DNA from 2 places in the Clostridium sp. MSTE9 genome. Region 2 is predicted to be linked to the other one. Evidence: riboswitches for the same ligand, from Rfam matches in the RefSeq annotation. Region 2 holds a riboswitch; the other holds the start of a gene.
The links. Region 2 has a riboswitch for FMN ahead of HMPREF1141_RS01780 (ECF transporter S component). Riboswitches for the same ligand answer to the same signal wherever they lie in the genome.
Positions count from the first base shown of each region.

Region 1: another riboswitch for FMN. It lies ahead of ribD (bifunctional diaminohydroxyphosphoribosylaminopyrimidine deaminase/5-amino-6-(5-phosphoribosylamino)uracil reductase RibD); the one in region 2 lies ahead of HMPREF1141_RS01780 (ECF transporter S component).

Region 1 is NZ_AKFU01000052.1:1,769-17,439, forward strand. Features, by position in the region: gene HMPREF1141_RS15195 (enoyl-CoA hydratase/isomerase family protein) at 1-126, shown strand, start outside; gene HMPREF1141_RS15200 (hypothetical protein) at 490-1,191, shown strand; gene HMPREF1141_RS15205 (hypothetical protein) at 1,240-2,487, opposite strand; gene HMPREF1141_RS15210 (xanthine dehydrogenase family protein molybdopterin-binding subunit) at 2,589-4,919, shown strand; gene HMPREF1141_RS15215 (FAD binding domain-containing protein) at 4,916-5,755, shown strand; gene HMPREF1141_RS15220 ((2Fe-2S)-binding protein) at 5,742-6,230, shown strand; gene HMPREF1141_RS15225 (YIEGIA domain-containing protein) at 6,355-7,254, shown strand; gene HMPREF1141_RS15230 (hypothetical protein) at 7,269-7,469, shown strand; gene HMPREF1141_RS15235 (DsbA family protein) at 7,546-8,052, shown strand; FMN riboswitch at 8,212-8,326, shown strand; gene ribD (bifunctional diaminohydroxyphosphoribosylaminopyrimidine deaminase/5-amino-6-(5-phosphoribosylamino)uracil reductase RibD) at 8,472-9,572, shown strand; gene HMPREF1141_RS15250 (riboflavin synthase) at 9,554-10,192, shown strand; gene HMPREF1141_RS15255 (bifunctional 3,4-dihydroxy-2-butanone-4-phosphate synthase/GTP cyclohydrolase II) at 10,205-11,404, shown strand; gene ribE (6,7-dimethyl-8-ribityllumazine synthase) at 11,429-11,896, shown strand; gene HMPREF1141_RS15265 (hypothetical protein) at 12,225-12,491, shown strand; gene HMPREF1141_RS15270 (hypothetical protein) at 12,731-13,828, opposite strand; gene HMPREF1141_RS15275 (hypothetical protein) at 14,107-14,343, shown strand; gene HMPREF1141_RS15280 (four-helix bundle copper-binding protein) at 14,510-14,848, shown strand; sodium ion sensor (DUF1646 type) at 15,081-15,146, shown strand; gene HMPREF1141_RS15285 (sodium-translocating pyrophosphatase) at 15,411-15,671, shown strand, end outside.
Region 2 is NZ_AKFU01000009.1:4,464-20,134, forward strand. Features, by position in the region: gene HMPREF1141_RS01760 (ComF family protein) at 1-185, opposite strand, end outside; gene HMPREF1141_RS01765 (ATP-dependent RecD-like DNA helicase) at 175-2,391, opposite strand; gene HMPREF1141_RS01770 (hypothetical protein) at 2,441-2,794, opposite strand; gene metK (methionine adenosyltransferase) at 3,323-4,504, opposite strand; SAM riboswitch class I at 4,575-4,676, opposite strand; gene HMPREF1141_RS01780 (ECF transporter S component) at 4,795-5,367, opposite strand; FMN riboswitch at 5,445-5,575, opposite strand; gene tuf (elongation factor Tu) at 5,783-6,988, opposite strand; gene fusA (elongation factor G) at 7,088-9,169, opposite strand; gene rpsG (30S ribosomal protein S7) at 9,246-9,716, opposite strand; gene rpsL (30S ribosomal protein S12) at 9,863-10,294, opposite strand; gene rpoC (DNA-directed RNA polymerase subunit beta') at 10,592-14,137, opposite strand; gene rpoB (DNA-directed RNA polymerase subunit beta) at 14,152-15,671, opposite strand, start outside.

The sequences.
Region 1 (15,671 bases), on a different contig from region 2:
AGCACGCTGCGCTCCTCACTGGATTTGGTATCTTCCTTCATGGGAATTGTGACCGAGCTGGATGATTACCGCACGCGGACGGCTGCTCTGGTGGAGCGCCTGAATCAAAAGTCCAGCAAAAAATAATTATCGGTTCGTAAAACAATGTATTGTACTTATATCGAAGAACCCGGCTTGCACTATTGCGCAGGCCGGGTTCTTCGTCTTCGGGCGGAAGTAAGAGCAGATTAGTGCGTGATCTGTTCTTACTTTTAAATTTTGAAACAAATATACAAAAAGGGAGTCTTTGCAAAAGAACATCACCCTATGATAGGAACGATCATTTGGTAATACAGAACGCCGCCCCTGTTCATATCATTTGTTCTTCAAATGAGCTGAAATAAGTGGGATCGATGTCATAATCGGCCTCGTTGAAAAATAAATATTCTTTTTCAAATATTTTTTTATAGAATTTCATATATTTATTAAAAAAATATGGAGGAGAGAATTTTGGAACGAAAAGAGAACGGAAAAAACGATTTGTACTACATATTCCTATGGGGCGCTTTGTGGGGGATATTTGAAGCTACGGTAGGATATTTACTGCATTTGATATCATTTAGTATGAGCTGGCTCGTATGGTACCCTGTCGCGTGCTTTTTTATGGCGAACGTATACCGCGTCACCAATAAAATATCCTCGATTATATGGGTAGGAATCTTATGCTCGTCAATCAAACTGCTGAACCTGATGCTGCCGGGGCGTATCGATAAAGTCATCAATCCGGCTATTTCTATTGTTTTTGAAGCTCTGGCAATGGCTGCAATCATTTATGTGTTCCAGAGAATGAAAAGTGGAAAATCGAGCAATATCCTTCAAAACGCGGGTATGATTCTTCTCATGAACATCGGCTGGCGGTTATTGTACACCGTATATTTGCTGTTCATCGTTCCTGACTGGATACGCGAAGTTTCAGTAGTGGCCGATACAGGGAAATTCATCACGTTCTTTGTGGTGCAAAACCTGATGACAAGTATTTTGATTACAATCGGATACTACTTTAGAAGTTTCCTTTTCAAACCCATCCGGCTGATTGAAAAAAAGATAGAATCTTCTTCAAACCGCATTCCTCTCCGTCTAAGGCCCGTGATCAGAAGCAGTACCATTTGTATATTGCTTGTTGCAAACATCGCTCTTGAATTGTTCCTTTGAAAAAAGCTCCATCCTCAATTGAGGATGGAGCTTTTTTCTTACTTGTATTTATACGGCAGGAGTACGAGCAATCTCGGTATTATCTTTTGTGTTGTCTATCAGTCCTTGAACGGGATTCGGTTTTGATTCCGCGCGGTAATCGACGTTGAATTTGTTTTGATGCTGTACAATCACATTGTGGCTTGCTACCGCATTCACATCGCTGTTTACGCGATTCTGGTAAATAAAAAACTCGTGATTCTGCGGGAGCTGATCAACAGGTACAAAATTTTCTCTGTTTGCGGTCAGGCAAATCTGATCCTTCAGCACCTGCCGGACATAGTCCCTGGTATCGTGAATTTGTAAGAGCTTCGGAAATTCTCCGCCGGGAATGACTTGCTGCCAGTCTTTCTTTTCATATTGATTTAACAGCTCCACCGCCTTGTGCAGATGCGAGATTTCCTGCTCCAGATGAAGCTCCCATATCGATTTGACATTGGGGTCCAGTTCATCCTGATAGAAAGAATAGTACAGGTAACATTCCGTGTATTCATGCAGCAGCAGGTTTTCAAGCCAAGTGGCGTTCGGGTCGAGCAACGAGCCATACTGGCTGACGTGCTGTTCCTCGATCATTGCAATTTCCAAATAAAGCTGCCGGCCCAAATCGTTGTAATAGGTGTTGCCGACATTCATATAAAAGTTCATGGTCTGCTGCTCGCCGGCCGTAATGATCAGCGTGTTCAGCATCGTGCGGATATCCGCCGTTTTAAAGTCGACAGGATGCTTGACGGATTCATACGGGAACCGGTGTTCAGCGATTGTCGGGCGCCCCGGGGTGATATCCACATAGCTTTTCACCAGCTGCTGGGCGGGTATCTGGGAATCCAGATCAAGAAGATTGGAGTAGCGGTATAAGTGATCAAAATCTTCTAAAAGGGCAAAGTCCAGGGCTTGTTTTACGTAGCTGTTCGGCTCATTTTGTGCCAGCCATGCCGTTAAATCGACAGCGACATGCTCATACCCAATGGTCGTTTCCAGTTGTGTCTCATCGATCGGCTTGAGCCAGTTGATGCGTTTTTGCTGCTGCTGCTCCACACGGCGGGACAGAGCCAATTCGCGCCGCAGATCATTATTGGGACAGTTTCGATGAAATTGGTGCTTGAATAATGCGGCTTCTACTTCAATTCCATTCATCAGTATGATGCGAACCTTCGTATAGGGGTCGACTGTCATTTTGTTATAAGGCGTCGGGTACACAGAGGACCAGTTTAGAATACCGTCTGCAACATGGCCAGACTTTTGCTGAAAGGGATTCATTGGTTTAATCCTTCTTTCTTTATTATCTTTCTTACATTTTTTCTATAATTTTTGGAAATATACGATTAAGAAAGATTAAACTGATGCAAAGTTGGTGTGATATGGTTACGGCCATCGGAAAAAGCATACAGCGTAAGGATGCGTGGGAGAAGGTCACCGGTTTCGCCCAGTATACGGATGATTTTCCCACCACGGGGGTGCTTTGCGCCAGACTGCTCACAAGCCCATATGGACATGCCCGTATTCTGAAGATCGATACGGCCAAGGCTTCGGCGGTCAAAGGGGTAAAATCGATCCTGACGGGTGACGATTTTAAGGAATTGCACGGCCCTTTGCTCTTGGATCGTCCCGCTCTGGCGCAGAATGTGGTGAGATATGCCGGGGAACCGGTCGCCCTTGTGGTCGCACAGGAAGAATCCATCGCGGAGCATGCGGTGCGGCTGATCGAAGTGGAATATGAGCCTCTTCCGGTTTTATTAACGCCTTCCGAGTCTTTGTCGCAAGGCGCTGTTTTGATTCATGAAAAAGTAACCGGATATAAAAGAATGCTGACGGATATCTACCCCGAAGAAGGAACCAATATCGCCAGCCGTTACCATATACAGAAGGGCGATGCCCCGGAAGCATTGAAAAAATGTGAATATATCGTTCAAAAGCAATTCTCTTTGCCGCCTTCCGACCACCTCGCAATGGAGGTGCGTACGGCGCGCGCGGAAATCAGTTCAGACGGCCAGGTGCGGATCATGACGTCCTCTCAGTCACCCTATGCGGTGCGTCAGCAGATATCGGGCGCATTCATGATACCGGCCGGGCAGATACAGGTGACAGTCCCCTTTATCGGCGGCGGGTTTGGGGGAAAATCTGCCGTCATGTTGGAAATACTGGCGTTTTTGGCTTCCAAAAGTGTAGGGGGCAAGGCGGTTCGCCTGATCATCACACGGGAGCAGGATATGGCTGCTCCGCCGAGCCGGATCGGGCTGGAGGCAGATATTACAATCGGCGCGGACAAAGATGGGAAGATCCAGGCGGCTCAGATGACCTTCCGCCTGGACTGCGGTGCGTATACCGATATTTCGCCGTATATGGCAAAGGCCATTGCGGCAGACTGCACTGGACCTTATCATATGGAACATGTGTTGTGCGATTCTCTGTGCGTGTATACCAATCATACTTATGCAACCGCTTACCGGAGCTTTGCGCATGAATCGTACACCTTCTGCATGGAGCGGGTGATCGATCTTTTGGCAAAGCGCTGTGGGCGGGACCCTCTGGAGTTCCGTTACCGCAACGCGATTCACGCAGGCAGCACCACCCCAACGCAGGTGCCGTATACCGAAAGCCTGATCGGCGATTTGAGAAAATGCCTCAGTAGGGCAAGGCAGCTCTCGTTATGGGATGCCGGGAGCAGAACCGCAATCAAGCAGAATACGGTGAAGGCAAAGGGGATAGCCTGCTTTTGGAAGACCGAAAATCCCCCTACCGATGCCATTTCGGGGGCCACCGTCACCTTTAACACAGATGGGAGTGTCAATCTGGTTACCGGGGTTGTCGAGATGGGCTCCAATGGCCAGACCCATCTGGCGCAGATCCTCGCGGAAAAATTGGGTATCCCCTGCGAAAAGGTACACGTGGTGCTGAGCGTTGATACCCGTGCAGCTCCGGAGCATTGGAAAACGGTAGCGAGCCTGACCGAATATATGGCCGGGAAGGCTGTTTTGCGTGCTGCCGACGATCTGCTGCAGCAGCTTCGAAGCAACGGGTCACAGGTTTTTGGCCGCCCGATTTCAGACATTGAGGTGTCTCACGGGCGCGTTTATTCCATTCGGAATCCGGAGCGCTTCATCGAGTTCAAGGATATTGCGCAGGGGTATCAGGCGCCCGACGGCACGTCGATCGGGGAGCCGGTGCTGGGGCGGGGCGGAATGATGCTCAAAGGCCTCAGTATGCTCGATCCCCAAACGGGGAAAGGGAAAACGGGGCCTGCGTGGACGCTCGGCGCTCAGGTGGTGGAGGTCGAAGCGGACATCACGACCTTCAGCTATCGTATTGTCTCCGCTTTAACCGTGATGGATGTTGGAAAGGTGATCAATCCGGAATCGATGCGCTCCATGGTAGCGGGCGGAATGGCAATGGGAATGAGCATGGCAAGCCGGGAAGCCGTTTCTTATGACAGCCAGGGGGTACCGCAGGCGCCGACTCTGCGCACCTATAAGCTGATGCATGTTGGGCAGGAGCCGGATTATCAGGTGGACTTTGTGGAAACGCCGCAGGACGATTCCCCCTATGGAATGCGCAGCTATGCCGAACATGGGCTTATTGCCATTCCGGCCGCACTTGGGAACGCGCTGTCCAATGCGTTCGGGATAGAAGAGGTAACGCTGCCGCTGACTCCGGAAAATATATGGAAAGCATCACAGAAGGAGAAGCCATGATTCCATTTGATTTTGTTTATTGTCGTCCCGATACGCTGAACGAAGTGACAGACACATTCAAACGGTATCAAAACGAAAATAAAAAGGCCATTTGCTATGGTGGCGGGTCTGAAATCATTACGATGTGCCGGGTAAGCAGCATTCATCCCGACGTGGTCGTCGATATCAAAAACATTCCCGAATGCAGGGTTTTAGAAAAAGACGATTGCTTTTTGAATATCGGGGCGGCCTGCACGCTCAACCAGATCAAGGAATCAAAGCTGTTTCCGCTGCTGGGGCTTGCCTGCGGCCGGATCGCGGATCACACCAACCAATGCAGAATTACGTTGGGCGGGAATCTGTGCGGCACCATTATTTATCGTGAGACAAGCCTGCCGCTGCTGTTATCCGACGCAGAGGTGACCACCAGCGGGCCGGATGGAATTCGGCGGGTTCTTTTTCAGAACATCTTTGACGGCAGAGTCCAGCTAAAGGAGGGGGAATGGATCGTACAGGTGCATATTCCCGTGTGGGCACTGCAGGCGCGTCATGCCCATATCAAAAAGACCGCCCAGGAAAAAATCGATTATCCGCTGGTCAATGTCACTGCGATCTGGAAGGATGACGTCCTGCGTACGGCGTTTTCCGGAATCTGCTCCCGGCCTTTCCGCAGCAGTCAGATAGAGGCTGTGCTGAACGATCATGGGCTCTCGCCCGAGATTCGCGCGGAAAAAGCGGCTGAATTATTGCCGGAGCCGCCTTATCATGACGTGGAAGGCTCGAGTGAGTACCGGGCCTTTGTATTCAGGAACACATTGTGCGAGTTGTTGGAGGCATGGCAGAATGATAGAGCTTGAGGGAAAAACAGTCATATCGCTCAATGTAAACGGGGATTCTCACGAGGTAATGGTGAGACCCTCCGACCTCCTGCTGGATGTATTAAGGGAACAGCTCGGGCTGACCAGTGCGAAGGCGGGGTGCAAAAACGGCGACTGCGGCGCCTGCACGGTGATGGTCGACGGCTGGCCGGCAAAATCCTGTCTTATGCTGGCGGTGGAGGCTCAGGATAAAAAAATCACCACAGTAGAGGGGCTCGGCGGCAAAGCGGCCGTACAAAAAGCCTTCGTAGAGGCAAACGCATTTCAGTGCGGGTACTGCACCTCCGGGTTTTTAATGGTGTGTCATGCGTTGATGACGCAGCACCCCATCATGCCGGACGAAATTGTCATAGAAGAATGGCTGCAGTCCAACCTGTGCCGCTGCACCAGCTACCAGGAGATCAGAAAAGCAGTTCATTTGATGTATGATTCTTTGCAGGGCGCTGATATTTGAATCAGACGCACCGCTTTTCCTTATCCGCAAGCTGTTTTGACAGCGGAGGAGCGGCAAAGAGGGCACAAGATGAGATTTTCCGTTACTACACGATTCTGATACAAGTTTGGGGGATGCTTTGAGAATGCCAATTCATGAGGAGATGTTGAGCATCACATATGCCTGGGCAATCGGGCTGGGAATTGTGGTGGGCACGATCGCGCGTGCCATCACGCTGGTGGTGGATTATAGGCAGACGCCAACCTATCCTGACGGTCAGTTCATCCATCTGTTTGCCGGGTTTATTGCCGCCGCGCTGGGGGCTGTCGCCATTCCCGCGCTGCTGGAAAAGGATTATGCGGCCTTTACCTTTCTGGCGTTGGCGGTACAGCATTTTCGGGATATCCGCAAAATGGAGCAGGAGAGTTTAAACAATCTGGAGCTTTCCGGGTATGCCCGCCGCGGGGACGCGTATATCGACGGGATTTCAAAAACCTATGAGGCGCGAAACTACATTTCAATGATTTCCTCTATGATCGCATCCTCCGTCGTGTTGTTGATGGAGAGCCTGCCGCGCGCGCTTGCGGTGATCACGGCCGCCGCGCTGGGGATGCTGTCGGTATTTTTGCTCAAACGGTTTACGCGCGGAAAACGGGTGGGGGATATCTGCGTTATTCAGCAGGGGAAGATTCAAATACAGGGTTCCAACTTATTTGTCGACGATGTTTACGTCACCGGTGCGGCAGGCTCGCCCGTTGCGCGGGAATTATTTCTCCAACAGGGGCTGGGCGTTGTGATTACCCCCAAAAAAGAGCAGTTTCGTGCCACGTTGGAAAACGCCGGGCAGCGGCAGGCCATTTTGTATGAGGCGGCCAGCACCCTGGGTGTCAAGACGTATCAGTATGTCAAGCGAAGTGTGGAGCAGGATAAGATGGTGATCGCTTTGGTGCCGGTCGACCGCGATATCGGGCGGATGATAGCGGCGATCCAAAATACGCCCGTGTTGGAAAACAGCCGCAAGGTACGCAGGATCATGTCCCGTTAGGAATCAGGAAAGGAATGAGGAAAATGACAAACGACCCGCAGATTCTGGTGTACTTTACAAATCAGCCGGATCAAATTGTCGGCGGGGACCCGCTGTGCCTGCACATTCAGGATCAGGAGCAGCGCGAGCGGATGATCGTGGAAATGGCCAGGCTGTTTGAAGCCGGTGTGGTTCATCTTCCGAATGGCGACGCAATGATCGTAATGGGCTTATGATCGAAAGGAAAAGGTCGGCAAAAAACAATTTGACATTTTTCGCTCTCCGTTTTATTCTGTGAATGGGGTGAATGAAATGAAACAGGAATTAGAAGTGTTCTTTGACTATGCCTGCCCTTATTGCCTTCGGGCGCACGAGTATTTAACGGAGCTTATGCCGCAGTATCCTGACATCAGCGTCGTTTGGCGCCCCTGCGAAGCACACCCCAGGCCTGACCGATATGGCCTGCACAGCGACCTGTGTATACAGGGTTATTTCTTCGCTCTGGAAAACGGGGTCGATGTTTTGGCGTACCATGCTCGCATGTATCGGGCGGCTTTGAAAGATCGTATCGATATTGAGAGCGTCGATGTGCTCACTGATTCCGTGCGCGATCTCGTCAATGCGGACGCTTTCCGGCTGGCGCTGCAGCAGGGGACTTACCAAAAGGCGCTGGCGGAGTCGAATCAGCTTGCGTTTGAGCGCTCCGGCGTGTGGGTCGTGCCGGCATACCGGATGGAAGGCCGAAAGATAGATGCCGTTGAAAATGTCGGCGTTTCCAAGGAACAGCTCCGGCGTTTTCTGGATCAGGCAAATGGGTGAAATCCATGCGAGCGCGCAATAGAAGATTCACTTAGAACAAAGAGGGAATTCCGTTTTTTACGTTCAAAAGACAGAGCCTTGTTCCTATAAAACGGTTCCCTTTGATTCGCTTTTTTCTTGACAAATACAAAACAAGTGATATGATAAATGTAATTGAATAAGGATCTTCAGGGCAGGGTGCGATTCCCTACCGGTGGTAAAGCCCACGAGCCGCAAGGCATGATTCGGTGTAACTCCGAAGCCGACAGTATAGTCTGGATGAAAGAAGATAAATGGATACAGGATAACTGTGTGTATGAAATTTTGCTCTGGAATAGTTTTATTCCAGAGTTTTTTTATTTCATCATCGGTTACTCTCTGTGCCGCAGAAATGCCCTGAACGATTTTGTTCAGGGTATTTCTGTTTTTGGAGGTGTGATATGACGGATACGGAATACATGAGCCTGGCCGTCGAACTTGCAAAGAAGGGCTGCGGATGGGTGAATCCCAATCCGATGGTGGGCGCGGTGATTGTAAGGGACGGTCAGATCATCGGGCAGGGGTATCACGAAAAGTACGGTGCGCTCCATGCGGAACGAAACGCGCTTGCGAGCTGTGAATCCCCTCCGGCCGGCGCCACGATCTATGTGACCCTTGAGCCGTGCTGCCACTACGGCAAAACGCCGCCTTGTACCGACGCCATTCTGGAAAGCGGCATTCGCCGGGTGGTGATCGGGTCCCGCGACCCCAATCCGCAGGTTTCGGGGAAGGGGATTGCGATTCTGCGCTCCCACGGAATCGAGGTGACGGAAAACAGATTAAAAGACGAATGCGACGCGCTCAACCAGAGCTTCTTTCACTACATTCAAAAAGGGACGCCTTATGTGGTGATGAAGTACGCGATGACGCTGGATGGGAAAATCGCCACACATCAGGGTAAATCCCAATGGATTACCGGGGAAGCGGCGCGCCGGCGCGTTCATGAAGACCGGCACCGGTATTCTGCCATCATGGTGGGTGTCGGCACTGTTCTCGCGGATGATCCCCTCCTGACCTGCCGGATGGAAAACAGCAGAAATCCCCTGCGGATCATTTGCGATACCAGTCTGCGAACACCGCTGCAGGCGAGGCTCATCACATCGACAGCGATAGCCGGTACGCTCCTTGCCACAGCGGTAACAGACCGTGAAAAACACCGGCCTTATCTGGAGGCGGGCTGCGATATTGTGGTAATTCCCGAAAAAGAAGGCCACATTGATTTAAACTGTCTGATGAGGGTGTTGGGCGAAAGAAAAATCGACAGTGTTTTGCTGGAGGGCGGCGGAACCTTGAACTGGTCTGCGCTGCAAAGCGGGATCGTGAACCGGATTCAGGCTTACATTGCCCCCAAGCTGTTTGGCGGCAGCGCAAAAACGCCGGTGGCGGGCCCCGGGGTCGATTCCCCGCAGGAGGCTTTCCGGTTGGGCAAGCCGACGATCACACAGCTCGGGGAGGATATTTTATGGGAAAGCGAGGTGCTTGCATGTTCACAGGGATCATAGAAGAGGTCGGCAAAGTACAGAGCATCCGCAAGGGCAGGGATTCCGCCGCCGTCTCGATTGACGCAAGAATGATTCTGGAGGGGATTCGCCTTGGGGACAGCATCGCGGTCAACGGCGTCTGCCTTACCGTTACTTCCTTTTCGCAAAGCGGCTTTACCGCCGATGTGATGCATGAAACCCTGAACCGTTCTTCTCTGGGGAGCCTGCGTGCGGGAAGCCCGGTCAATCTGGAACGGGCGATGCCCGCAAACGGTAGGTTCGGCGGGCATATTGTCTCGGGGCATATCGACGGCACCGGAACAATTTCCGTTATAACAAAGGACGATAACGCCATTTGGTACACCGTGAAAACGGGCCCCCCTATTCTAAGGTACATCATTGAAAAAGGCTCGGTTGCCATCGACGGTGTCAGCCTGACAGTGGCCAAAGTTCATAACGATGGATTCAGCGTATCCATCATACCGCATACCGCGGCACAGACCATTCTGCCTGAAAAACGCATCGGCGACATCTTTAACCTGGAAAACGACTGTATTGCAAAATATGTGGAGCGGCTTCTGGGTTCCCAGTCGCCAAAGACGGCGATCACGACAGAATTTCTTGCAAAACACGGCTTTTAAGGAGGAAATAACATGTTGGAGTACAGCACCATTGAAGAGGCTCTGGAAGAGCTTCGGCAGGGCAGAATCATTCTGGTTACCGATGATGAAGACCGCGAAAACGAGGGCGATTTTATTTGCGCCGCCGAGTTTGCCACTACGGAAAACGTAAACTTCATGGCGGTGCACGGTAAGGGCCTTATTTGTATGCCCATGAGCAAAGCGCTTTGTCAAAAGCTGCAGTTCCCCCAGATGGTCAGCGACAATAAAGATAACCATGAAACGGCGTTCACGGTTTCTGTTGACCACACGAGCACCATAACCGGGATTTCGGCCGCCGAGCGCAGCATCACCGCCATGAAATGCGTGGAGGAAAACGCAAAGCCGGAGGATTTCCGCCGCCCCGGCCATATGTTCCCGTTGACGGCAAAGAAAAATGGCGTTCTGGAGCGGAATGGGCACACCGAAGCCACGGTGGATTTGATGCGGCTGGCCGGTTTGAAGGAATGCGGCCTGTGCTGTGAAATCATGCGGGAAGACGGAACCATGATGCGTACGCCGGAGCTGATGGAGCTGGCGAAAAAATGGGGCCTTAAAATGATCACCATCAAAGCCCTGCAGGAATACCGCAAAAGAAATGACAAGCTGGTTGAGCAGGTTGCCTGCGCATCCCTTCCCACAAAGTACGGTGATTTCAGAATTTACGGATACATCAACAAGCTGAATGGCGAACACCATGTGGCGCTGGTGAAAGGGGAAATCGGCGACGGCAGAAACCTTTTGTGCCGTGTGCATTCCGAGTGCCTGACCGGCGACGCGTTCGGCTCTGAGCGCTGCGACTGCGGTCAGCAGTTCGCGGCGGCTATGGCGCAGATCGAGAAGGAAGGCCGCGGCATTCTGCTTTACATGCGTCAGGAGGGCCGCGGGATCGGGCTGATCAACAAGCTGCGCGCTTATGCGCTCCAGGATCAGGGGATGGATACGCTGGAGGCAAATCTCGCGCTGGGTTTTTCGGGGGATTTGCGGGAGTATTTCATCGGTGCGCAGATTCTGCGTGACCTTGGGGCGAAGACCCTGCGCCTGCTCACCAACAATCCGGATAAGGTCTATCAGCTTTCCGGCTTCGGGATGGAGATCGTGCAGCGCGTTCCAATCCAGATGGACGCCACCGCACACGATCTGTTCTACCTGAAAACGAAGCAGGAGAAAATGGGTCATCTTTTGAACTTTTGATATTGAAATAAAGGAGAGTCAGGTATGAAAACATTTGAAGGGAAACTCGTATCCAGGAACATCCGCATCGGCATTGTCGCCGCCCGTTTCAATGAGTTTATCACAAGCAAGCTGCTGAGCGGTGCGCTGGATGGACTGAAACGCCATGAGGTCGGGGAGGGCGATATTGACATCGCCTGGGTTCCCGGAGCTTTTGAAATTCCGCTGATCGCCTCTAAGATGGCCAAAAGCGCGAAGTATGATGCCGTCATCTGCCTTGGTGCGGTCATCCGGGGCAGCACAAGCCATTACGACTATGTGTGCAGCGAGGTATCGAAGGGGATCGCCCATGTCTCCCTGCACAGCGATATTCCCGTTATGTTCGGAGTGCTGACCACGGAAAATATTGAGCAGGCCATAGAACGGGCAGGTACAAAAGCGGGCAACAAAGGCTTTGACTGCGCTGTCGGCGCGATTGAAATGGTCAACCTGATTCGTGAAATCGAAGAATAAAGCAGAACCAACTGGAACAGACCCATTTCGTTTGAATCAAAAAATAAAACAGGGCAGATGCTTTGCCTTCTTCATAATAGTAATCTTCCGCTTTGGAATCCCCAGAGGATAAAAAGTGAGTGCTTTTGGAATAGATCTCTATTGTTTCAGTCAATTCGTCGCAGGCAAAAAACAGATTCAACCATTGCGTTTGGACTGCACGGCAGAATACAATGATTGGCTGGCAAGAATTTATCATGAAATAAAAAATTATTTGCGAATAAACAAATAATTTCTGGATTTTGGATAAGACTAAAAGCGTACTTTGATTTCAAAGGAGATTATTAGGATGAATACAAATGACAATTTAGAAAACACAAAGAAGCTCAATCAGCAGTCCCGCCAGAATGCGTCCAGCCAGAGTTCATCCGGCCAGAGCTCTTCCAGCGTGAGCAGCATGAATTCCAAGGCTGAGCAGGAAGCTCGTCAGCTGAACCAGCAGTCTCACCAGAGTTCGTCCGGCCAGAGCACTTCCAGCGTAAGCAGCATGAATTCTGCGGCTGAGCAGGAAGCCCGCAAGTTGAACCAGCAGTCCCATCAGGGCACATCCAACTGAATATTCTATGAAATGCCCCTGTCCGTAATGCTTGAATGCGGACAGGGGCATTTCTATTTGTAAAACAGCCGCCGACGATAAAGGCGGAGCCTAAAGCCTTCACGGGAAAAAGGGCAAAAAAACTCCTTTTGATGCTTCCGGCAGCAGGGAAACATCAAAAGGAGGGTATTCAAAGAGGAATGAATCAGGGTTCAGCACATACTCGATAGGGATACAAGCATATAGTTATAGCAGTCCAGCTACTTTGCCAGCGCCAGAATCTGTTCGCAGATTTCTTCTTCCTTTTGCTGTACGCGCTCAAAGTCCATATGCGGGATGTAGTGCCCTTCCAGTTCGTCATGCAGCTTTTTCGTTTGGGCAAGCGCTTTTAAGGCTTCGCCCAGCAGCGTATCAAATGTTTTAGAGTTGAACTCTGTCGCATCCTTCTGCGGTTCGGTCAGCGCGGGGTCGATATACTGCGTCAGATCCAGTATCGTCTGGCGGCGGTCTTTCAGCTCGAAGCCGTCTTTCTCAGAGAGAAACGCCAGCTTCAATTCCGGAATCAGCACATGCTCGATACGAGTTTCCGGCGTAAGCGGGGAGTAATACAGCTCTACGTCCAGTCCGCGAAATATCGCCTCGTCGGTCACTTTTTTCAGCATTTCGTTCACGCCGACGCCCCACAGGCTCCGGATGGAATACACCTTGTCTGCGCTGTTCGCCAGCGATTCCAGATGATTGACAACACCCGATGGAGTGATGGCGCTGGCAAACAGACGGCGGGTTTTGCCCAGCCTGCCGGTTACCGCCACTTTCTCCAGTTCGCTGTCGATGATCCGCTGCGCCTGCAGAAGCGGGCCGGCTTTCTCTGTTGCGGATTCGAGCGTTTCCAAAATATCATCCATCAGGCATTTGGCCGCCGCAAGGTATTGATAGGCATGCTTGTATTGCCGCTTGATATCCGCGTTGATACGAATGATCTCATCGTGGTTCTGGCGGATAGCCTCCGCGTTCCAATACTCTCCCAAATTGATGATCTCGTCGACAGCGGCGGGGTATACCGGGTCAGTGACATGTGGGGCCGTGCCGTCGATGAGCGCTACGCCCAGCGCCGGAATCACCAAACAATCCAGCGAATCCGGGTCTGACGCGCAGTGCATGTACTCAAGATGGAATCCTTCCAGCGCCATCCGCTCGCCGATGCGCTTTAAAAAGGTAGATTTGCCCACGCCGGGGCCGCCTTTCAGACAATAGATACGCCTGGCCTTTGTCGGCGGCAATATATAAGCGAAATAAGAGAAAAAGCCTTGGCTGCTGTTGTTTCCGGGGAACATGTGACGAACCAGATTATCTGCCATAGTAGCACCTCGCAATACTTAACAGTATGTGTATTTTTCCTTTATCATACTATGCATGGTCGGTATGCCCAGTACCTATATTCTGAAAAATAAATATCTCGGTGGATCGGGCCTTGACGATAGGCAGCGTCCGTTGTTTTACAGGATCAGCGGCGCTCTGCCACGCGGCTGTATGATTCGGCCAGTCAAAACTTGCATATTCAAAAACCGACAGGCAATAATAATGGCTGATCAGAAGTTCATGCAAAGGGTGAAATTTTAATATAGGATGTGATGCTATGACAAACAGAGAAATCGGGAGACTCTTAAATTTGTTTGAAGTCGGGGAAGCAACGGGACACAATCTCATTTTATCCAAGAAAAGCCCTGTTGTTCACAAAGTGAGTGAAGAGAACATTCAGGAGCTTCTTGAAAAACATGTCATCTCTAAAATCAGAGAAGGGCAGGCCGGAGAAGATCAATACATGATCACGGAATTGGGACTGAGAGTCAGAAACGGGCAGGCAGAGGTTTAACTTCTGCTTGCCTGTTTTTTTAGCCGAAGAAGGATAAGCTGTGTTTTCTAAGGAATCTCCCCACCCCCCTGGGGCATATTGCTGACAGAAAGCGATTGATACACATAATACAACGTCATACGTGAACACTATCAGCATCAATGATTCCAAAAGGAGATGTCTGTCTATGAGTATTGTGGGAAAACCCCTTAACAATTATCAGAAATGTATCGACGCCTGCCTTCGCTGCTTTCAGGCGTGCCATGAATGCGCGGTCCTTTGCCTGCAGGAGCCGGATGTGGCACAAAGAACGAATCATATCGGCATGATGTTGGAATGTGCAGGTTTCTGCCAGGAAGCAGCCTGCCTGATGACCATGAATGCAAAGCACGCAAAAGAGATGTGCCAGCTGTGCGCCACGGTTTGCGAGGAATGCGCAGCAGGCTGCGCTCAATTTAAGGACGAGCATTGTCAGCAGTGCGCCGATGAATGCCGCAAATGTGCCGCGGAATGCAAGGCCATGTGAATGATGAATCGCTGATCAGATAAAAAGGAACCGTCACATGACGGTTCCTTTTTATCTTCTGAACGATCACTCATCGGGTGGGGAATCTGCATTTTCCTGATTGACCAATTTGTGAAGTTTCTTACAAAGAATTGATGAAAAGTGGAAATAGATTTCCTTCATTTTATTCATAAGTGTTGACAAGCCTGGGATAAAGTTGTAAAATTAGCACAATTAAATATTGAAAAATTCCGGTTGGGCAGATGTTCATCATGTATTGATATCTGTTTTCAAGATTTGTAGCTTAGGGTGGAGGCTTCGTAAGAAGCTCCCACCCTTTTTTGTATTGAAAACAGTGTGTCTGCATCAACGAGAAAAGGGGGGGGGGCTTCTGCTGGCTGGCTCTGACAATTTGTGTACATAACTCTTGTGACAGTGATTCCAAGATCAATGTTTTTGCTTTCCGCAGCATTCGAGACTGTTGCGGGAATTTTGCTGCCTTTCATTGATTTTGAATTCATTGTCGGGTAAAGAGTTTCTGTTCTCCATAGTTCGAAAGGAAAATGAAAAGGAGTGAACCCCCATGCAAAATATGTTTTGGGTTGGTTTCGTCGGATTTGTACTCGCTGTCTTTTTTGCTTACCTGCAAAGAAACCGGGTGATGAGTTATTCTGAGGGAACCGAGAAAATGCAAAAAATAGCCGCGTCGATCCGTGAAGGTGCGAACGCCTACTTAAAGCACCAGTATTCTACGGTTGCAAAGGTGTTTGTCGTGGTGTTCCTTGTCCTGTTGGCAATGGCCTTTGGCACCAACGGGCAAATGCTTTCTAAATTTACCCCCTTT
Region 2 (15,671 bases):
GCAATGCAAACAAGAGTCTTCCCGGTTTGCGGCTCGATCATGCGCGCGCTCCAGTGCTCGGACAAAAGCGATTTCTCACAGGCCTCGCAGCATTCACGTCCGGGCGGCACGATTTTTCGGCAAAACAGACAGCGCGGCGGATAAAAAAATTCTAATATGCCGTTCCACAGGCTTTTACATTTCATGTACGCTTTCCTCCGACAGGAACCAGCCCATCCCCGAATAGCGCAGTGTCTTTCGATTATTGTTGACCATGGCTTCGATCACCTGTTCCATGCCCACCAGAATCAAAAGCGATTTTGCGCGGGTGATGGCCGTGTAGAGCAGGTTGCGGTAATTCAGCTGCGACGGCCCGGTATACAGCGGGATGACCACCGCCTGAAATTCGTTGCCCTGGCTCTTGTGGACCGTCATGGCGTACGCCAGATCGAGCTCTGACGCGCTTTCGAGCGGATATAGCACATAGCGGTCGTCCATCTGCACCGTGAGCGTACCGCCGCGCTTATCGATTTCGAGCAGGATGCCGACGTCGCCGTTGTACACGCCCTCGCCGGTGCTTCCGTCCGGACGCTGCCAGGTCAGGTTATAATCGTTGCGTACCTGCATCACCTTGTCGCCCGTGCGCAGGACAGCGCCGTTTACGTTGATCTCGCGTTTCTGCGGCCCGGGAGGATTCAGCGCCTCCTGCAGGCGGCGGTTCATTCCTTCCGTCCCTACAGCGCCGCGCTTGCCGGGGCAGAGCACCTGAATATCCACCGTGGGGTCGTAACCGTAGGTGCGGGGCAAACGTTCCGTATACAGCCCCACAACCGTATCTGCGATGCGGTCGGCCTGACGCATCGGGAGAAAGAAAAAGTCCCCGGTGCGGTCATGCAGCTCCGGCAGTTCGCCTGCCACCACGCGGTGCGCGTTGCGGACGATCAGGCTGTTCATCGCCTGACGGAATACCTCCTGCAGCTGCACGACAGGAAATTTGCCGCAGCGGATCAGATCGCCCAGCACGTTGCCCGCACCGACAGACGGAAGCTGATCGCAGTCGCCCACCAGAATCAGCCGGCAGCCGAGCGGGAGCGCGTGCAGCACACTTTCGAACAGCTGAACGTCCACCATCGAAAGCTCGTCCAGCACCAGCGCGTCGCAATCCAGCAGATTTTTTTCGTTGCGCGCAAAGGTGGGCGCATCGCGGTCGTTCCACTCTACCTGAAGCATCCGGTGGATGGTTTTCGCCTCCTTGCCCGTCACCTCGGACATGCGCTTCGCCGCCCGACCGGTGGGCGCTGCGAGCAGCACCTTTTCGCCCTGCTCCTCCAGAATGGAAATGATGGCGTTGAGCGCCGTCGTTTTTCCGGTGCCGGGGCCGCCGGTCAAAATCAGCATGCCCTGCTCGAGCGCCTGCCGCACCGCCTGCTTCTGCCCCTCGGCATACTCAATGCCAAGGCGTTCCTCCACCGCCGCGATATATCCATCGACATTCCGCAGCGACTGCGCCGGATAACGAAGCAGCATCAGCAGCCGACCCGCACAATACGATTCGGACTGGTAATAGCGCGGCAGAAAGATAAATTCCCGCCCGCCGAGCAGTTGGGGGATCAGTACGTGCTCTTCCTTCAATTCTTCGAGGACGGAGAAAAGCATCTCCGGCTCCACTCCAAGCATGCGCGCGGCGGCGGGGATCAGCTTGTCCTTCGGCAGGCAGGTATGGCCGTTGTTCGTGTTGTGCCGCAGCACATAGTGGAGCCCCGCGCGCAGGCGCGAAAAGTCGTCCTGATCCACGCTCGCGGATTCCGCAATGAGATCGGCGCGCCCAAAATCGATATCGACGCCGTCGGCGCACAGCAGAAACGGGTCGGTGCGGATTAGCTCTGCGGAGGATGGGCCGTACTGCTTCCAGACCCGCAGGGCTTCTTCCGGCGTGATCCCAAACCCGCCCAGATACAGCATGATTTCGCGGATGCCATAGATGCGCTGAAACTCCTGCGCGATTTTTTCCGCCTTAGCGCGGGTGAGACCCTTGATGCCGGCAAGGCGCTCCGGCTCCTGCTCCATCACCTCGAGCGTATGCTCGCCGAATGCCTCTACCAGACGCGTTGCTGTGGCGGGGCCGATTCCCTTAACCGCGCCGGAGGACAGGTACCGCAGGATGGCATCTGCTGTTTTGGGCGCAGAACGCTCGAATGCTTCCGCCTTAAACTGCTGGCCGAAGCTTGGGTGATGAATCCAAGTACCGATGACGCGCAGCTCTTCCCCGCAACCGACCCAGGGGAGGGTGCCGACCACTGTGATCAGCTCCTCCCCTGCTTTCAGCTCCAGGATTTTATACCCGTTATTCTCATTGCTAAAGACGATTTCTTCCACTGTGCCGGTCAGTTCCAGCAATTGTTTTTCCTGCATATTCTCATCCTCGGCTGTGTTTGCTGTTGATTTCAGTATACCTCTTTTTCTATGTATTTGCAAATTCCCCGTTCAGTGTTTCCGGCAGATCCGCCGCCATACATAGCCGGACGCTTGGGTTCGCGAGGGCAAATGTTTCGCAGATCGCCCTTGTTTCGCGATCCATCCCGCAGTCCACACAGATCAGCTCTCTGTGCCCGGTATGGCGCAGCCAGCGCAAACGCTCGAGCGCTCCGCGCAGCCGGTATTCCACCCTGTTATCGTTCCCTGAAACACACACCAAAACCGTGATTTTCTCTTCCCAGCCCGGACGGGTCAGCCAGAACAATACAAAACGGCACAGCTCCGTAAGGCCAACCACCGCAAAAAACGCCACCAGAATTCTGCCGATCATATCTTCCATTTGTAATCACCTCATTGCTATGATATGCGAAAAAGGAAAAAATGACAGTCGGCAGGCTGAGCCTGCACTCGCGTCGCGGCAGGTTAAACCTGCATATACGTCACGGAGTAGCGCAAGGAAACCATCCCCTCCGCGCTCCATTCGTCACGTGTACGCTGGCTGCTTTCACGCAAAAACAGCCTTTCAAATATAATTATTTTGTCTTTACGGGTTCCTGTGTGAACTCTGCTGGCGCATCAAAAAATTCGCAGAGAAAACAACCTAATCTATCGCGAACAAATAACTTTTGCCGAACAAAGAAAACTATCTGCCCCTGCATGAAAGGAAAACCCTGCGCCAGGAGAAATTTCTCGCTATATCTCAGAAAACGTTATATTTTGCAAAATTTATACTATAAGTATTAAAAATTGATATAAAGAATCGCTTCTACACAAAGAAAATCCCATGCGTGCGCCATGGAAGAATCACATGCACAGCACAAAAAAGAGGAAAGCACAAAGGCCTTCCTCTTTCCTATAAAAATACTGATTAAGCCAGCGCGGCCTTCAGCTGCTCTGTTTTGTCTGTCTTCTCCCACGCGACACCCAGATCCTCGCGGCCCATGTGGCCGTAAGCCGCCAGCGGGCGGTAGATCGGCTGATTGAGGCCGAGCGACTTGATTAGCGCGGTCGGGCGCAGATCGAACACCTTTTGAATCGCTGCTTCCAGCTGGGCGCTGGTATAAGCGGAGGTGCCAAAGGTTTCCACAAGAATGGAGACCGGACGCGCTACGCCGATGGCATAGGCGAGCTGCACCTCGCATTTTTCGGCAAGGCCTGCGGCAACAATGTTCTTGGCAACATAGCGGGCCGCATATGCCGCGGAACGGTCTACCTTCGTCGGGTCTTTGCCGGAAAACGCGCCGCCGCCGTGACGGCCGAAACCGCCGTAGGTATCGACGATGATCTTTCGGCCGGTCAGGCCGCTGTCGCCGACAGGGCCGCCGACCACAAAGCGGCCGGTGGGGTTGATATAATATTTGGTGTTCTCATCCAGCAGATCGGCAGAAACCACCGGGCGGATCACCTGCTCGAGGATGTCCTTGTGAATCTGCTCCTGGGTCACGTCGGGGTCGTGCTGAGTAGAAACGACCACTGCCTCCACACGGGTGGGCTTACCGTTCTCATACTCCACCGTTACCTGCGTTTTTCCGTCGGGACGCAGATACGGCAGGGCACCGTCTTTTCGCACAGCCGCCAGGCGCTTGGCCAACGCGTGAGCAAGATAAATGGGCAGCGGCATCAGCGTTGTGGTTTCGTTGCAGGCAAAACCGAACATAATGCCCTGATCCCCCGCACCGATCAGATCATTTTCATCTGTGGCGCCGCCGCGGGCTTCAAACGATTGGTTCACACCCATCGCAATATCGGGCGACTGCATATCGATCGAAGTCAGCACGCCGCAGGAATTGCCATCAAAGCCATACTGGGGGTCATCGTAGCCGATCTCGCGGATCACTTCGCGGGCGATCGCGGGAATATCAACGTAGCACTCTGTCGAGATTTCGCCCATTACGTGCACCAGTCCGGTGGTCGCCGTAACCTCGCAGGCCACGTGGGCTTTTTCGTCCTGTGCCAGAATGGCGTCCAGAACGGCGTCGGAAATCTGATCGCAAACTTTATCGGGATGTCCCTCTGTTACCGATTCAGATGTAAAAAAATATTTTGACATAATTACGCCTCCTAATACAATAAGACAATGAAAAAATCCACCGTTCGGAGAAGCCAAACGGTGGAAAGCAACCTCATCTGCCGGCTTTATCCGCAGGATTTGGCACCTTTCGCACATTGCGCAGGTTGCCGGACATCACAGGGCCTGTTCCCTCCGTCACTCTTGATAAGGAATTATTCTGTTGTAAACCAACATCTTTCAGGCACCAGAAACAATGCTCCGGCATCTGTGATGAGATTATTATAACATATTATATGAAGAATACAAAATAAAAGTCGAAAAAATAGTTGCTAAACCGGATGAATCATTTCACGATTTTTTTGAACAAATGGTTGCAAAGACTTAAACAATACTGCCGCAATCGCACTGTTGAGAGAAGCCTTGAGCAGATTGAACGGAATGATCGCCGGCAGAATCAGCGCGTCGAGCGCCGCCTTCGGCATGCCGAAGAAATGTACGGTAAAGATGTAGTTCATCGGTATCATCAGCGCTGTCATCGCCAGCGTGCCAAGCACCATGCCGACCACCGCGTCAGAAAACTTATGCTTTCTCTTATAAAACTCGCCTACCAGGAAAATCAGAGCGCCGGACGCCACAAAATGCATCACCAGGCCGACCCATCCATTGCCGCCGAAGAAAACCGCCTGAATGACAGAAACCACAAAAAGCACCAGAAGCGCCGGGCTCGAACCAAACAGGAGCGCTGCGATCAAAATGGGAGCATCCGCCATGTCGTACACCAGAAACGGCGCCGCGGGAATAAGAGGAATACGGACGAAAGCGACCAGCACCACAGAAATTGCCGCCAGCACGGCAAGCTGGGTCATCTGAATAATGCTCTTTTGGGTCATGGATTTATTCATTTCTATTGTCTCTCCTTTTTTCGCTGTCAACGAAAAAAATCCCGCAGAAAATCTGCGGGACAAAACAAACGCAAACGCGCAGTTCTTCTTCCATCCGGACTATACCGTCGGCTTTGGAATCTCACCAAAATCAGCACATGCTCGCGGGCTAACGGCCAAAAACCGCATTACCGCCGGTGGGGAATCACACCCCGCCCCGAAGACAGCTTATTTAATTGATATTTTTATTATATTCACTTGATATTAATTTGTCAATAGGGGATTGTAAATTCCCTTTGCTAATCATAAAAGAAAGGAAACTGTTCTTTTCCCATGCCCAAACAAGGGACACAAAAACGGCTGACATCAACACTGGTTATGCAAAAAGCCCCCGGCCAAAATGGTCGGGGGCAATCAGACAAGTTAAAACCTGAAATCAGGCTTTTACAACGCCGGTAACAACACCGGAGCCAACTGTACGGCCGCCTTCACGGATAGCGAAGCGAAGACCCTCTTCAATCGCGATGGGGGTAATCAGCTCAACATCCATGTCAACGTTATCGCCAGGCATGCACATCTCGGTGCCCTCGGGCAGAGAGATAACGCCGGTAACGTCGGTAGTTCTGAAATAGAACTGGGGACGATAGTTGTTGAAGAACGGAGTATGACGTCCGCCTTCTTCTTTGCTCAGGATATAAACCTGGCCCTTGAACTTGGTATGCGGATGAATGGTACCGGGCTTCGCCAGAACCTGGCCGCGCTCGATTTCATTTCTCTGAATACCACGGAGCAGAACGCCTACGTTATCGCCGGCCTCAGCGTAATCCAGAATCTTTCTGAACATTTCGATACCGGTAACAACAACCTTGCGGCGCTCTTCGGTCAAACCAACGATTTCAACTTCCTCAGAAGTTCTCAGCTGGCCACGCTCCACTCTACCGGTAGCAACAGTGCCGCGGCCGGTGATGGTGAATACGTCTTCAACAGGCATCAGGAAGGGCTGGTCAGCCTTACGCTCAGGAGTGGGGATAAAGCTGTCAACTGCATCCATCAGTTCGAGAATGCACTTGTACTCGGGAGCATTGACATCCTTAGAGGTGGATTCCAACGCCTGCAGAGCAGAACCGCGGATGATCGGGGTGTCGTCGCCCGGGAACTCATACTCGTTGAGCAGATCGCGGATTTCCATTTCAACCAGATCCAGCAGCTCGGGATCGTCAACCTGGTCAGCTTTGTTCATGAATACTACGATATAAGGCACGCCTACCTGACGGGACAGCAGAATGTGCTCTCTGGTCTGGGGCATGGGGCCGTCCGCAGCAGAAACAACCAGGATAGCGCCGTCCATCTGAGCAGCGCCGGTGATCATGTTCTTCACATAGTCGGCGTGGCCAGGGCAGTCAACGTGCGCATAGTGGCGGTTAGCAGTCTGGTACTCAACGTGGGAAGTGTTGATCGTGATACCACGCGCTCTCTCTTCGGGGGCCTTATCGATGTTCGCGTAATCAACGAACTCGGAAGTGCCGTTCAGGTTCAGAACCTTGGTGATAGCGGCGGTCAATGTGGTTTTACCATGGTCAACGTGGCCAATGGTACCAATGTTTACGTGCGGTTTGTTTCTTTCAAACTTTGCCTTTGCCATTGGAAATCCTCCTTTTATTTTTCATAAATCAATTTTATCATAGTAAGACTACGCCTATTCTAACAAGTCGGGTATGAAAAATCAAGCCTTTTGCGCCTGTTAGTCGTTCTTTTTGCTGCGGTCGGAGATGATACCTTCCGATACGGATTTCGGCACTTCAGAGTAGTGCGCGGGCTCCATAACATACTGGCCGCGGCCCTGTGTTTTAGAGCGCATGTCGGTTGCATAACCGAACATTTCGGACAGCGGAACCTCGGCATTGATCTGCTGTGCGCCGGAAACGGCGTCCATACCCAGAATCATTCCGCGGCGGGAGTTCAGGTCGCCGATAACGTCGCCCATATACTCGTCCGGAACAGTAACAACAACCTTCATGATGGGTTCCATCAGAACCGGGTCAGCTTTTCTCATAGCCTCTTTGAACGCCATAGAACCGGCGATCTTAAACGCCATTTCAGAGGAGTCGACCTCATGATAGGAGCCATCATACAGCGTAACCTTTACGTCAACTACGTTGTAGCCCGCCAGAATACCGGTCTGCATCGCGCCCTGAATACCCTGATCAACAGCAGGAATATATTCCTTCGGGATCGCGCCGCCGACAACAGCGTTGACAAACTCGTAGCCCTTGCCCGGGTTCGGCTCAATACGGATCTTCGCGTGACCGTACTGGCCCTTACCGCCGGACTGTCTGGCGTACTTAGTGTCTGCCTCGGCATTTCTGCGGATGGTTTCTTTGTAAGAAACCTGGGGCTTACCAACGTTCGCCTCTACCTTAAATTCACGCAGCAAACGGTCTACGATGATTTCGAGGTGAAGCTCGCCCATGCCGGCGATGATGGTCTGGCCAGTCTCTTCGTCGGTATAAGCCTTAAAGGTGGGATCCTCTTCTGCAAGCTTCGCAAGAGCAATACCCATCTTCTCTTGACCGGCCTTTGTTTTCGGCTCGATCGCAACACGGATAACAGGCTCCGGGAACTCCATGGACTCGAGGATAACCGGGTGTTTTTCATCGCACAGGGTATCGCCGGTGATGGTGTTCTTCAGGCCGACCGCCGCGGCAATATCGCCCGCATACACGGTTTCGATATCCTGGCGGTGGTTCGCATGCATCTGCAGAATACGGCCGATGCGCTCGTTGTTATCCTTCGTGGAATTGTAAACAGTGGAGCCCGCGGTGAGCATACCGGAGTATACGCGGAAGAAGCACAGCTTACCGACAAAGGGGTCGGTAGCGATCTTAAACGCCAAAGCGGAGAAAGGCTCTTCATCGGAAGAATGGCGAACCTCCGGCTCTTCGGTGTCGGGATTTACGCCCTTGATCGCTTCAATGTCTGTCGGAGCAGGCATGTAAGCCACGATCGCGTCGAGCAGCTTCTGCACACCCTTGTTCTTGTAGGATGTACCGCAGGTAACCGGAACCATGTGGTTCGCGATGGTCGCCTTGCGGATGCAGTCGCTGATTTCAGCCTCTGTCAGAGCTTCCCCATTGAGGTACTTCTCAAACAGGACATCGTCCTGCTCTGCCACATGCTCTACCATCTCGGTGTGGTATTTTTCCGCCAGCTCTTTCATATCCTCCGGAATTTCTTCCTCGCGGATATCTTTGCCCAGATCATCGTAATAAACATAAGCCTTCATGTTTACCAGGTCGATGATACCGCGGAAGGTGTCCTCACTGCCGATCGGCAGCTGGATCGGAACCGCATTGCACTTGAGGCGGTCTTTCATCATCTGTACCACGCGGTAGAAATCGGCGCCCATAATGTCCATCTTATTGACGTAGGCCATACGGGGAACCTTATATTCCTCAGCCTGGCGCCATACGGTTTCGGACTGAGGCTCTACTCCGCCCTTCGCGCAGAAGACGGTAACGGAACCGTCCAACACGCGCAGGGAGCGCTCTACCTCTACGGTAAAGTCAACGTGGCCGGGAGTATCAATAATGTTGATTCTATGACCCTTCCAAAAGCAGGTAGTCGCAGCGGAGGTAATGGTAATACCTCTCTCCTGCTCCTGTGCCATCCAGTCCATTGTCGCGGAACCGTCGTGGGTTTCACCGATCTTATGGTTAATTCCCGTATAATACAGAATACGTTCTGTTGTTGTTGTTTTACCAGCATCGATATGGGCCATGATGCCGATATTTCTTGTCATTTGAAGCGATACCTGCCTCGGCATAGTTTCCTCCTTAATTCTGAAAAATGTATCCGCTCATTATGCTAACACGGAAAATCTTTCGGTCAACGCCGGAAAATTACCACCTGTAATGAGCAAACGCCCTGTTGGCTTCCGCCATCTTATGCGTATCATCACGCTTCTTGGCAGCGCCACCGGCACCATTAATCGCATCAAGGATTTCCCCGGCAAGTCTTTCTTTCATGGTCTTTTCGGATCTCAGTCTGGAATAACGGGTGATCCAACGCAGACCCAGCGTCTGCCTTCTTTCAGGGCGAACCTCCATAGGAACCTGGTAGGTCGCACCGCCCACGCGGCGGGCTTTAACCTCCAAAGCAGGCATTACGTTTTCCATCGCCTGCTCGAACATCTCGAGCGGGTCTTTTCCTGTTTTTTCACTGACAATATCAAACGCGCCGTAAACGATCTTCTGGGAAACTCCCTTCTTACCGTCCAGCATAATATTATTGATCAGTCTGGTGACAAGCTTGGATTTGTAAAGCGGATCGGGCAAAACATCACGTTTCGCAATAGAACCTCTTCTTGGCACTTTACTTCCCTCCTTCACATAAATGATATCATAGGTACTCGAAAGGACAAACTCCCGTGGGCCGAAGAGACGCTCTTATCTATTTTATAAAAACGCCGCAGTTGTGCATACGCACGCAGCCGTAAGGTTTCTGTCATATTCGGTTTTTAGCCCTTTTTCGCAGCGCCGGGCTTCGGACGCTTCGCACCGTACTTGGAACGGGCCTGCATGCGCTTCGCAACACCCTGGGCATCCAGAGTTCCGCGGATAATGTGGTAACGCACGCCAGGCAGGTCCTTTACACGACCGCCGCGGATCATTACAACACTGTGTTCCTGCAGATTGTGGCCGACACCCGGGATATAAGCACTGACTTCAATACCGTTAGACAGACGCACTCTGGCGATCTTTCTGAGAGCTGAGTTAGGCTTCTTCGGGGTAGCGGTCTTGACAGAAGTACAAACGCCGCGCTTTTGGGGGGAATCCTGATCGATAGCGATCCGTTTCTTGGAGTTCCAACCTTTCAGAAGCGCCGGGGCCTTGGCCTTTCTTTCGCTGACTTCTCTGCCCTTGTGGACCAGCTGGTTAAACGTGGGCATATGACACCTCCTCACTGAAATTTAATATGTTAAACAGGAATATATTTCCCGCATTAACCGAATTGATACTTAAGATAGACGGCTTGTCTTTGCAGGACGCAAAGAAGTAAAATTTTCACAAAACAACTGCGGAATTCTCCGCCTCCCGGCGAAAAAAACGCTGGAAGAAACCGGGAAATACCGCACTACAATTTGTAAAAACTCCACAAGTAGACAGCGGAATCCTGCTCTTTTTTACGATGCTTTGAGCAGGATTTTCGCTGTTCTTTTCACAAATCATCACAATTGGTTATTTTATCACGATACTGCGTCGTTTGTCAATACCGGTTTTTCGGTCTCAACCTCAACGTCGCCGTAGCACTTCATGCCGGTACCGGCGGGGATCAGCTTACCGATACACACGTTCTCCTTCAGGCCCAGCAGCGGATCGACCTTGCCCTTGATGGCGGCGTCGGTCAGAACACGGGTGGTTTCCTGGAAGGACGCGGCCGACAGGAACGAATCGGTAGCCAGAGAGGCCTTCGTAATACCAAGCAGCATAGGAGTGAAGGTGGCGAGCTGCAGGTCGGCTTCACCGGCGTCAATGCGCTTCTGAACCGCCTCGTTCTCAGCCTCAAGATCACTCTTATCCACCAGCGCGCTGGGCAGCAGGTTGGTGTCGCCCGCCTCTTCAATGCGAACCTTCTTCATCATCTGGCGAACGATAACCTCAATGTGCTTATCGTTGATATCAACGCCCTGCATCCGGTAAACGCGCTGTACTTCCTGAATCAGGTAGTCCTGCACCGCCTGCGGGCCGCTGATGGCGAGCACGTCGTGCGGGTTGACGGAGCCTTCGGTCAGCCTTGTGCCGGCCTTGATCTCCTGACCCTCCTTCACGCTGATGCGCGAGCCGAACGGGACGAGATACGACTTCTGGTCGCTGGTTTCTTTATTGGTGATCACGACATGACGGTTTTTCTTGATCTCCTCGAAGGAAACCTCGCCCGAGATTTCACTGATGATGGCCAGATGCTTCGGCTTTCTGCCCTCAAACAGTTCTTCAACACGCGGCAGACCCTGTGTAATATCCTCAGCACTGGCAACACCGCCGGTGTGGAAGGTTCTCATGGTCAGCTGCGTACCGGGCTCACCGATGGACTGCGCCGCAATGATACCCACAGCCTCGCCGACATCGACCGACTGGCCATTCGCAAGGTTGGCGCCGTAGCACTTCTTGCAGATACCGTGTCTGGCGTGGCAGTTGAGGATGGAACGGATCTTGATGTGTGTTGTGCCTTTCGAAACGATCAGTTCGGCATCCTGCTCATCCATCAGCTTATCCTTGGATACCAGCACCGCGCCGGTCTCTTCGTCGATGAAGTCTTCCACCAGGTAACGACCCTGCAAGCGCTCGGTGAGCGGCTCGATGGATTCCTTGCCCTCGCGGATATCAAATACCTCGAGGCCTTCGCTGGTGCCGCAGTCGTCCTCACGGATGATGACCTCCTGCGAAACGTCGACCAGACGGCGGGTCAGGTAACCGGAGTCCGCCGTTCTCAGAGCGGTATCGGCCAGACCCTTTCGGGCGCCGCGGGAAGAAATGAAGTATTCCAGAACATTCAGGCCTTCACGGTAGTTGGCCTTGATGGGGATTTCGATCGTACGGCCCGAGGTGTTGGCGATCAGGCCGCGCATGCCGGCGAGCTGACGAATCTGGCTCATCGAACCACGGGCGCCGGAGTCCGCCATCATGAAGATGGGGTTGTAGCGATCCAGTGCGTGCTGCAGCGCATCGGTAACCTCACCTGTCGTCTTTTCCCAGATTTTCAGAACGGCGTTATAGCGCTCCGACTCGGAGAGCAGACCGTTTCTGTACTCATCCGTGACCATGTCGATCTGGTGATCGGCCTCTTTGATGAGGGTCTTCTTCGCCTCAGGAATCGTCGCGTCGCTGACGGCAACGGTAATGGCGCTCTTGGTGGAGTATTTATAGCCCTGCGACTTGATGCTGTCGAGCACTTCAGCCGTCTTAGAGGTTCCGTGCACACGGATGCAGCGGTCGATGATTTTCCCGAGCTGCTTTTTGCCCACGAGGAAATCAATTTCGAACTTCAGGCGGTTCTCCGGAATGGAGCGATCCACATAGCCCAGATCCTGCGGGATGGGACGGTTGAAGATGATGCGGCCGACGGTGGTATCCACCAGACCGGTCACGATATGGCCGTCGATCATGAGAGAGCGGCGCACCTTGATTTTGGCGTGCAGCTGAACAACTCCAGTATCGTAGGCCATCAGAGCTTCATCCACATCGCGGAAGATTTTGCCCTCCCCCTGCTCGCCGTCTTTATCCAGCGTCAGGTAATAGGAACCCAGAACCATATCCTGTGTCGGGACGGTAACCGGGCGTCCGTCGGAAGGTTTGAGCAGGTTGCCGGCAGCCAGCATCAGGAAGCGGGCCTCGGCCTGCGCTTCTGCGGAAAGCGGCACGTGGACGGCCATCTGATCGCCATCGAAGTCGGCGTTGTACGCGGTGCAGACCAGCGGGTGGAGCTTCAAAGCGCGGCCCTCAACGAGCACCGGCTCAAAAGCCTGAATGCCCAAGCGGTGCAGCGTAGGCGCACGGTTGAGCAGAACCGGGTGGTTTTTGATCACGATTTCCAGCGCGTCCCAAACCTCGGGCTTCGCGCGCTCCACGGCTTTTCTCGCCGCCTTGATGTTGCCTGCGAGGCCGGTTTCGACCAGGCGCTTCATCACGAAGGGCTTGAACAGCTCCAGAGCCATTTCCTTCGGCAGACCGCACTGATACATTTTCAGCTCAGGGCCGACAACGATAACGGAACGGCCGGAGTAGTCAACGCGCTTGCCGAGCAGGTTCTGACGGAAACGTCCCTGCTTACCCTTCAGCATATCGGAAAGGGATTTCAGCGGGCGGTTGTTCGGGCCGGTGACCGGGCGGCCGCGGCGGCCGTTGTCGATCAGAGCGTCGACCGCTTCCTGCAGCATGCGCTTTTCGTTGCGCACGATGATGTCCGGCGCGCCGAGCTCCAGCAGTCTTTTCAGACGGTTGTTGCGGTTGATCACACGGCGGTACAGGTCGTTCAGATCGGAGGTCGCAAAGCGGCCGCCGTCGAGCTGTACCATCGGGCGCAGATCCGGCGGAATCACCGGAACAGCATCCATGATCATCCATTCGGGGCGGTTGCCGGAAAGGCGGAACGCCTCGACAACCTCGAGTCTTTTCAGGATTCTCACGCGCTTCTGACCGGAGGAATTCTCCAGCTCCGCCTTGAGCTCCTCAGACTCTTTATCAAGATCGATTTCCGCAAGGAGGGCCTGAATCGCTTCAGCGCCCATGCTTGCCTTGAAATCATCCTCATATTTCTCGCGCATATCGCGGTATTCTTTTTCATTGAGCATCTGCTTTTTCTGCAGCTCACGCACATTGCCCGGATCGGTGACGATATACAGGGCAAAGTACAGCACCTTTTCCAGCATACGGGGCGAGATGTCGAGAATCAGGCCCATGCGGGAAGGAATGCCCTTAAAGTACCAGATGTGGGAGACGGGCGCGGCCAGCTCAATGTGGCCCATGCGCTCGCGGCGAACCTTTGCGGTGGTCACTTCAACGCCGCAGCGTTCGCAGATTTTACCCTTATAACGAATTCTCTTATATTTTCCGCAGTGGCACTCCCAGTCCTTCTGCGGCCCAAAGATTCTTTCGCAGAACAGTCCGTCGCGCTCGGGTTTCAGGGTGCGGTAGTTGATCGTTTCGGGCTTTTTTACCTCGCCGTGCGACCATTCGCGGATGGTATCCGGAGAAGCCAGGCCGATCTTCATTGATTCAAAAACGTTAAATTCCATGTTGCAACCCCCTGTTATTCCATATCTTCGCTGTTAGAATCGCTGTCGAAGGGATCCTCCTCATCTTCTTCGTCCGAGAACAGATCCGGCTCCTCCTCAAAGGAATCGTCCAGGTCGGGATCTTCCATCGTGTATCCGTCAAAATTATCCTGTGTGGCAACAGTCGGCTCATCAAACGCATCGCTGGACGGAGTAAATCCGACATCGTCGTCGTAATTTACCTGGAGGTCGACCTCTTCATTGTTGGAGTCAAGCACCTTTACGTCCAGAGCCAGCGACTGCAGCTCCTTGATCAGAACCTTGAAGGACTCCGGCACGCCGGGCTTCGGAATGTTCTGGCCCTTGACGATGGCCTCGTACGTCTTGACACGGCCGACCACGTCGTCGGACTTGACGGTCAGGATTTCCTGCAGGGTATAAGCGGCGCCGTAAGCCTCGAGCGCCCAAACCTCCATCTCTCCGAAGCGCTGGCCGCCGAACTGCGCCTTGCCGCCCAGCGGCTGCTGGGTAACGAGCGAGTACGGGCCGGTGGAACGGGCATGGATCTTATCATCAACCAGGTGATGGAGCTTAAGGTAGTACATATAGCCGACGGTGACGGGGTTGTCGAACAGCTCGCCGGTGCGGCCGTCTCTGAGCTCTACCTTGCCGTCTTCTCTCATGCCGGCTTCGTTCAGGCAGGCACGAATGTCGTCTTCATGCGCACCGTCGAATACGGGGGTCATGATCTTCCAGCCGAGCGCCTTGGCTGCGCGGCCCAGATGAACCTCGAGCACCTGGCCGATGTTCATACGGGACGGAACTCCCAGGGGGTTCAGCACGATATCGAGCGGGCGCCCGTCGGGCAGGAAGGGCATATCCTCTTCCGGCAGAATGCGGGACACAACACCCTTGTTTCCGTGACGGCCCGCCATCTTATCGCCGACCGAGATTTTTCTCTTCTGGGCAATATAGCAGCGAACCACCTTGTTGACGCCGGGGCTCAGCTCGTCGTGGCTGTTTTCGCGGGTAAACACCTTGACGTCTACCACGATGCCGTATTCGCCGTGGGGCACACGCAGAGAGGTGTCGCGCACCTCGCGGGCCTTTTCGCCGAAGATGGCGCGCAGCAGGCGTTCTTCCGCCGTCAGCTCGGTTTCGCCCTTGGGCGTTACCTTACCGACCAGGATATCGCCGGCACGAACCTCCGCGCCGACGCGGATAATGCCGTTTTCGTTCAGGTCGCTGAGCAGATCCTCGTTGACGTTCGGGATGTCGCGGGTGATCTCCTCCGGCCCGAGCTTCGTATCACGGGCTTCGATCTCGTATTCTTCAATATGAATGGACGTATAAACGTCGTCACGAACAATCTTTTCATTGATGAGAACGGCGTCCTCGTAGTTGTAGCCTTCCCAGGTCATAAAGCCGATCAGGGCGTTTTTACCCAGGCTGATTTCGCCGTTGCTGGTCGCAGGGCCGTCGGCGATAACTTCGCCGGCCTCCACCTGCTGGCCGCGGTCCACCACCGGAACCTGATTGATACAGGTACCCTGGT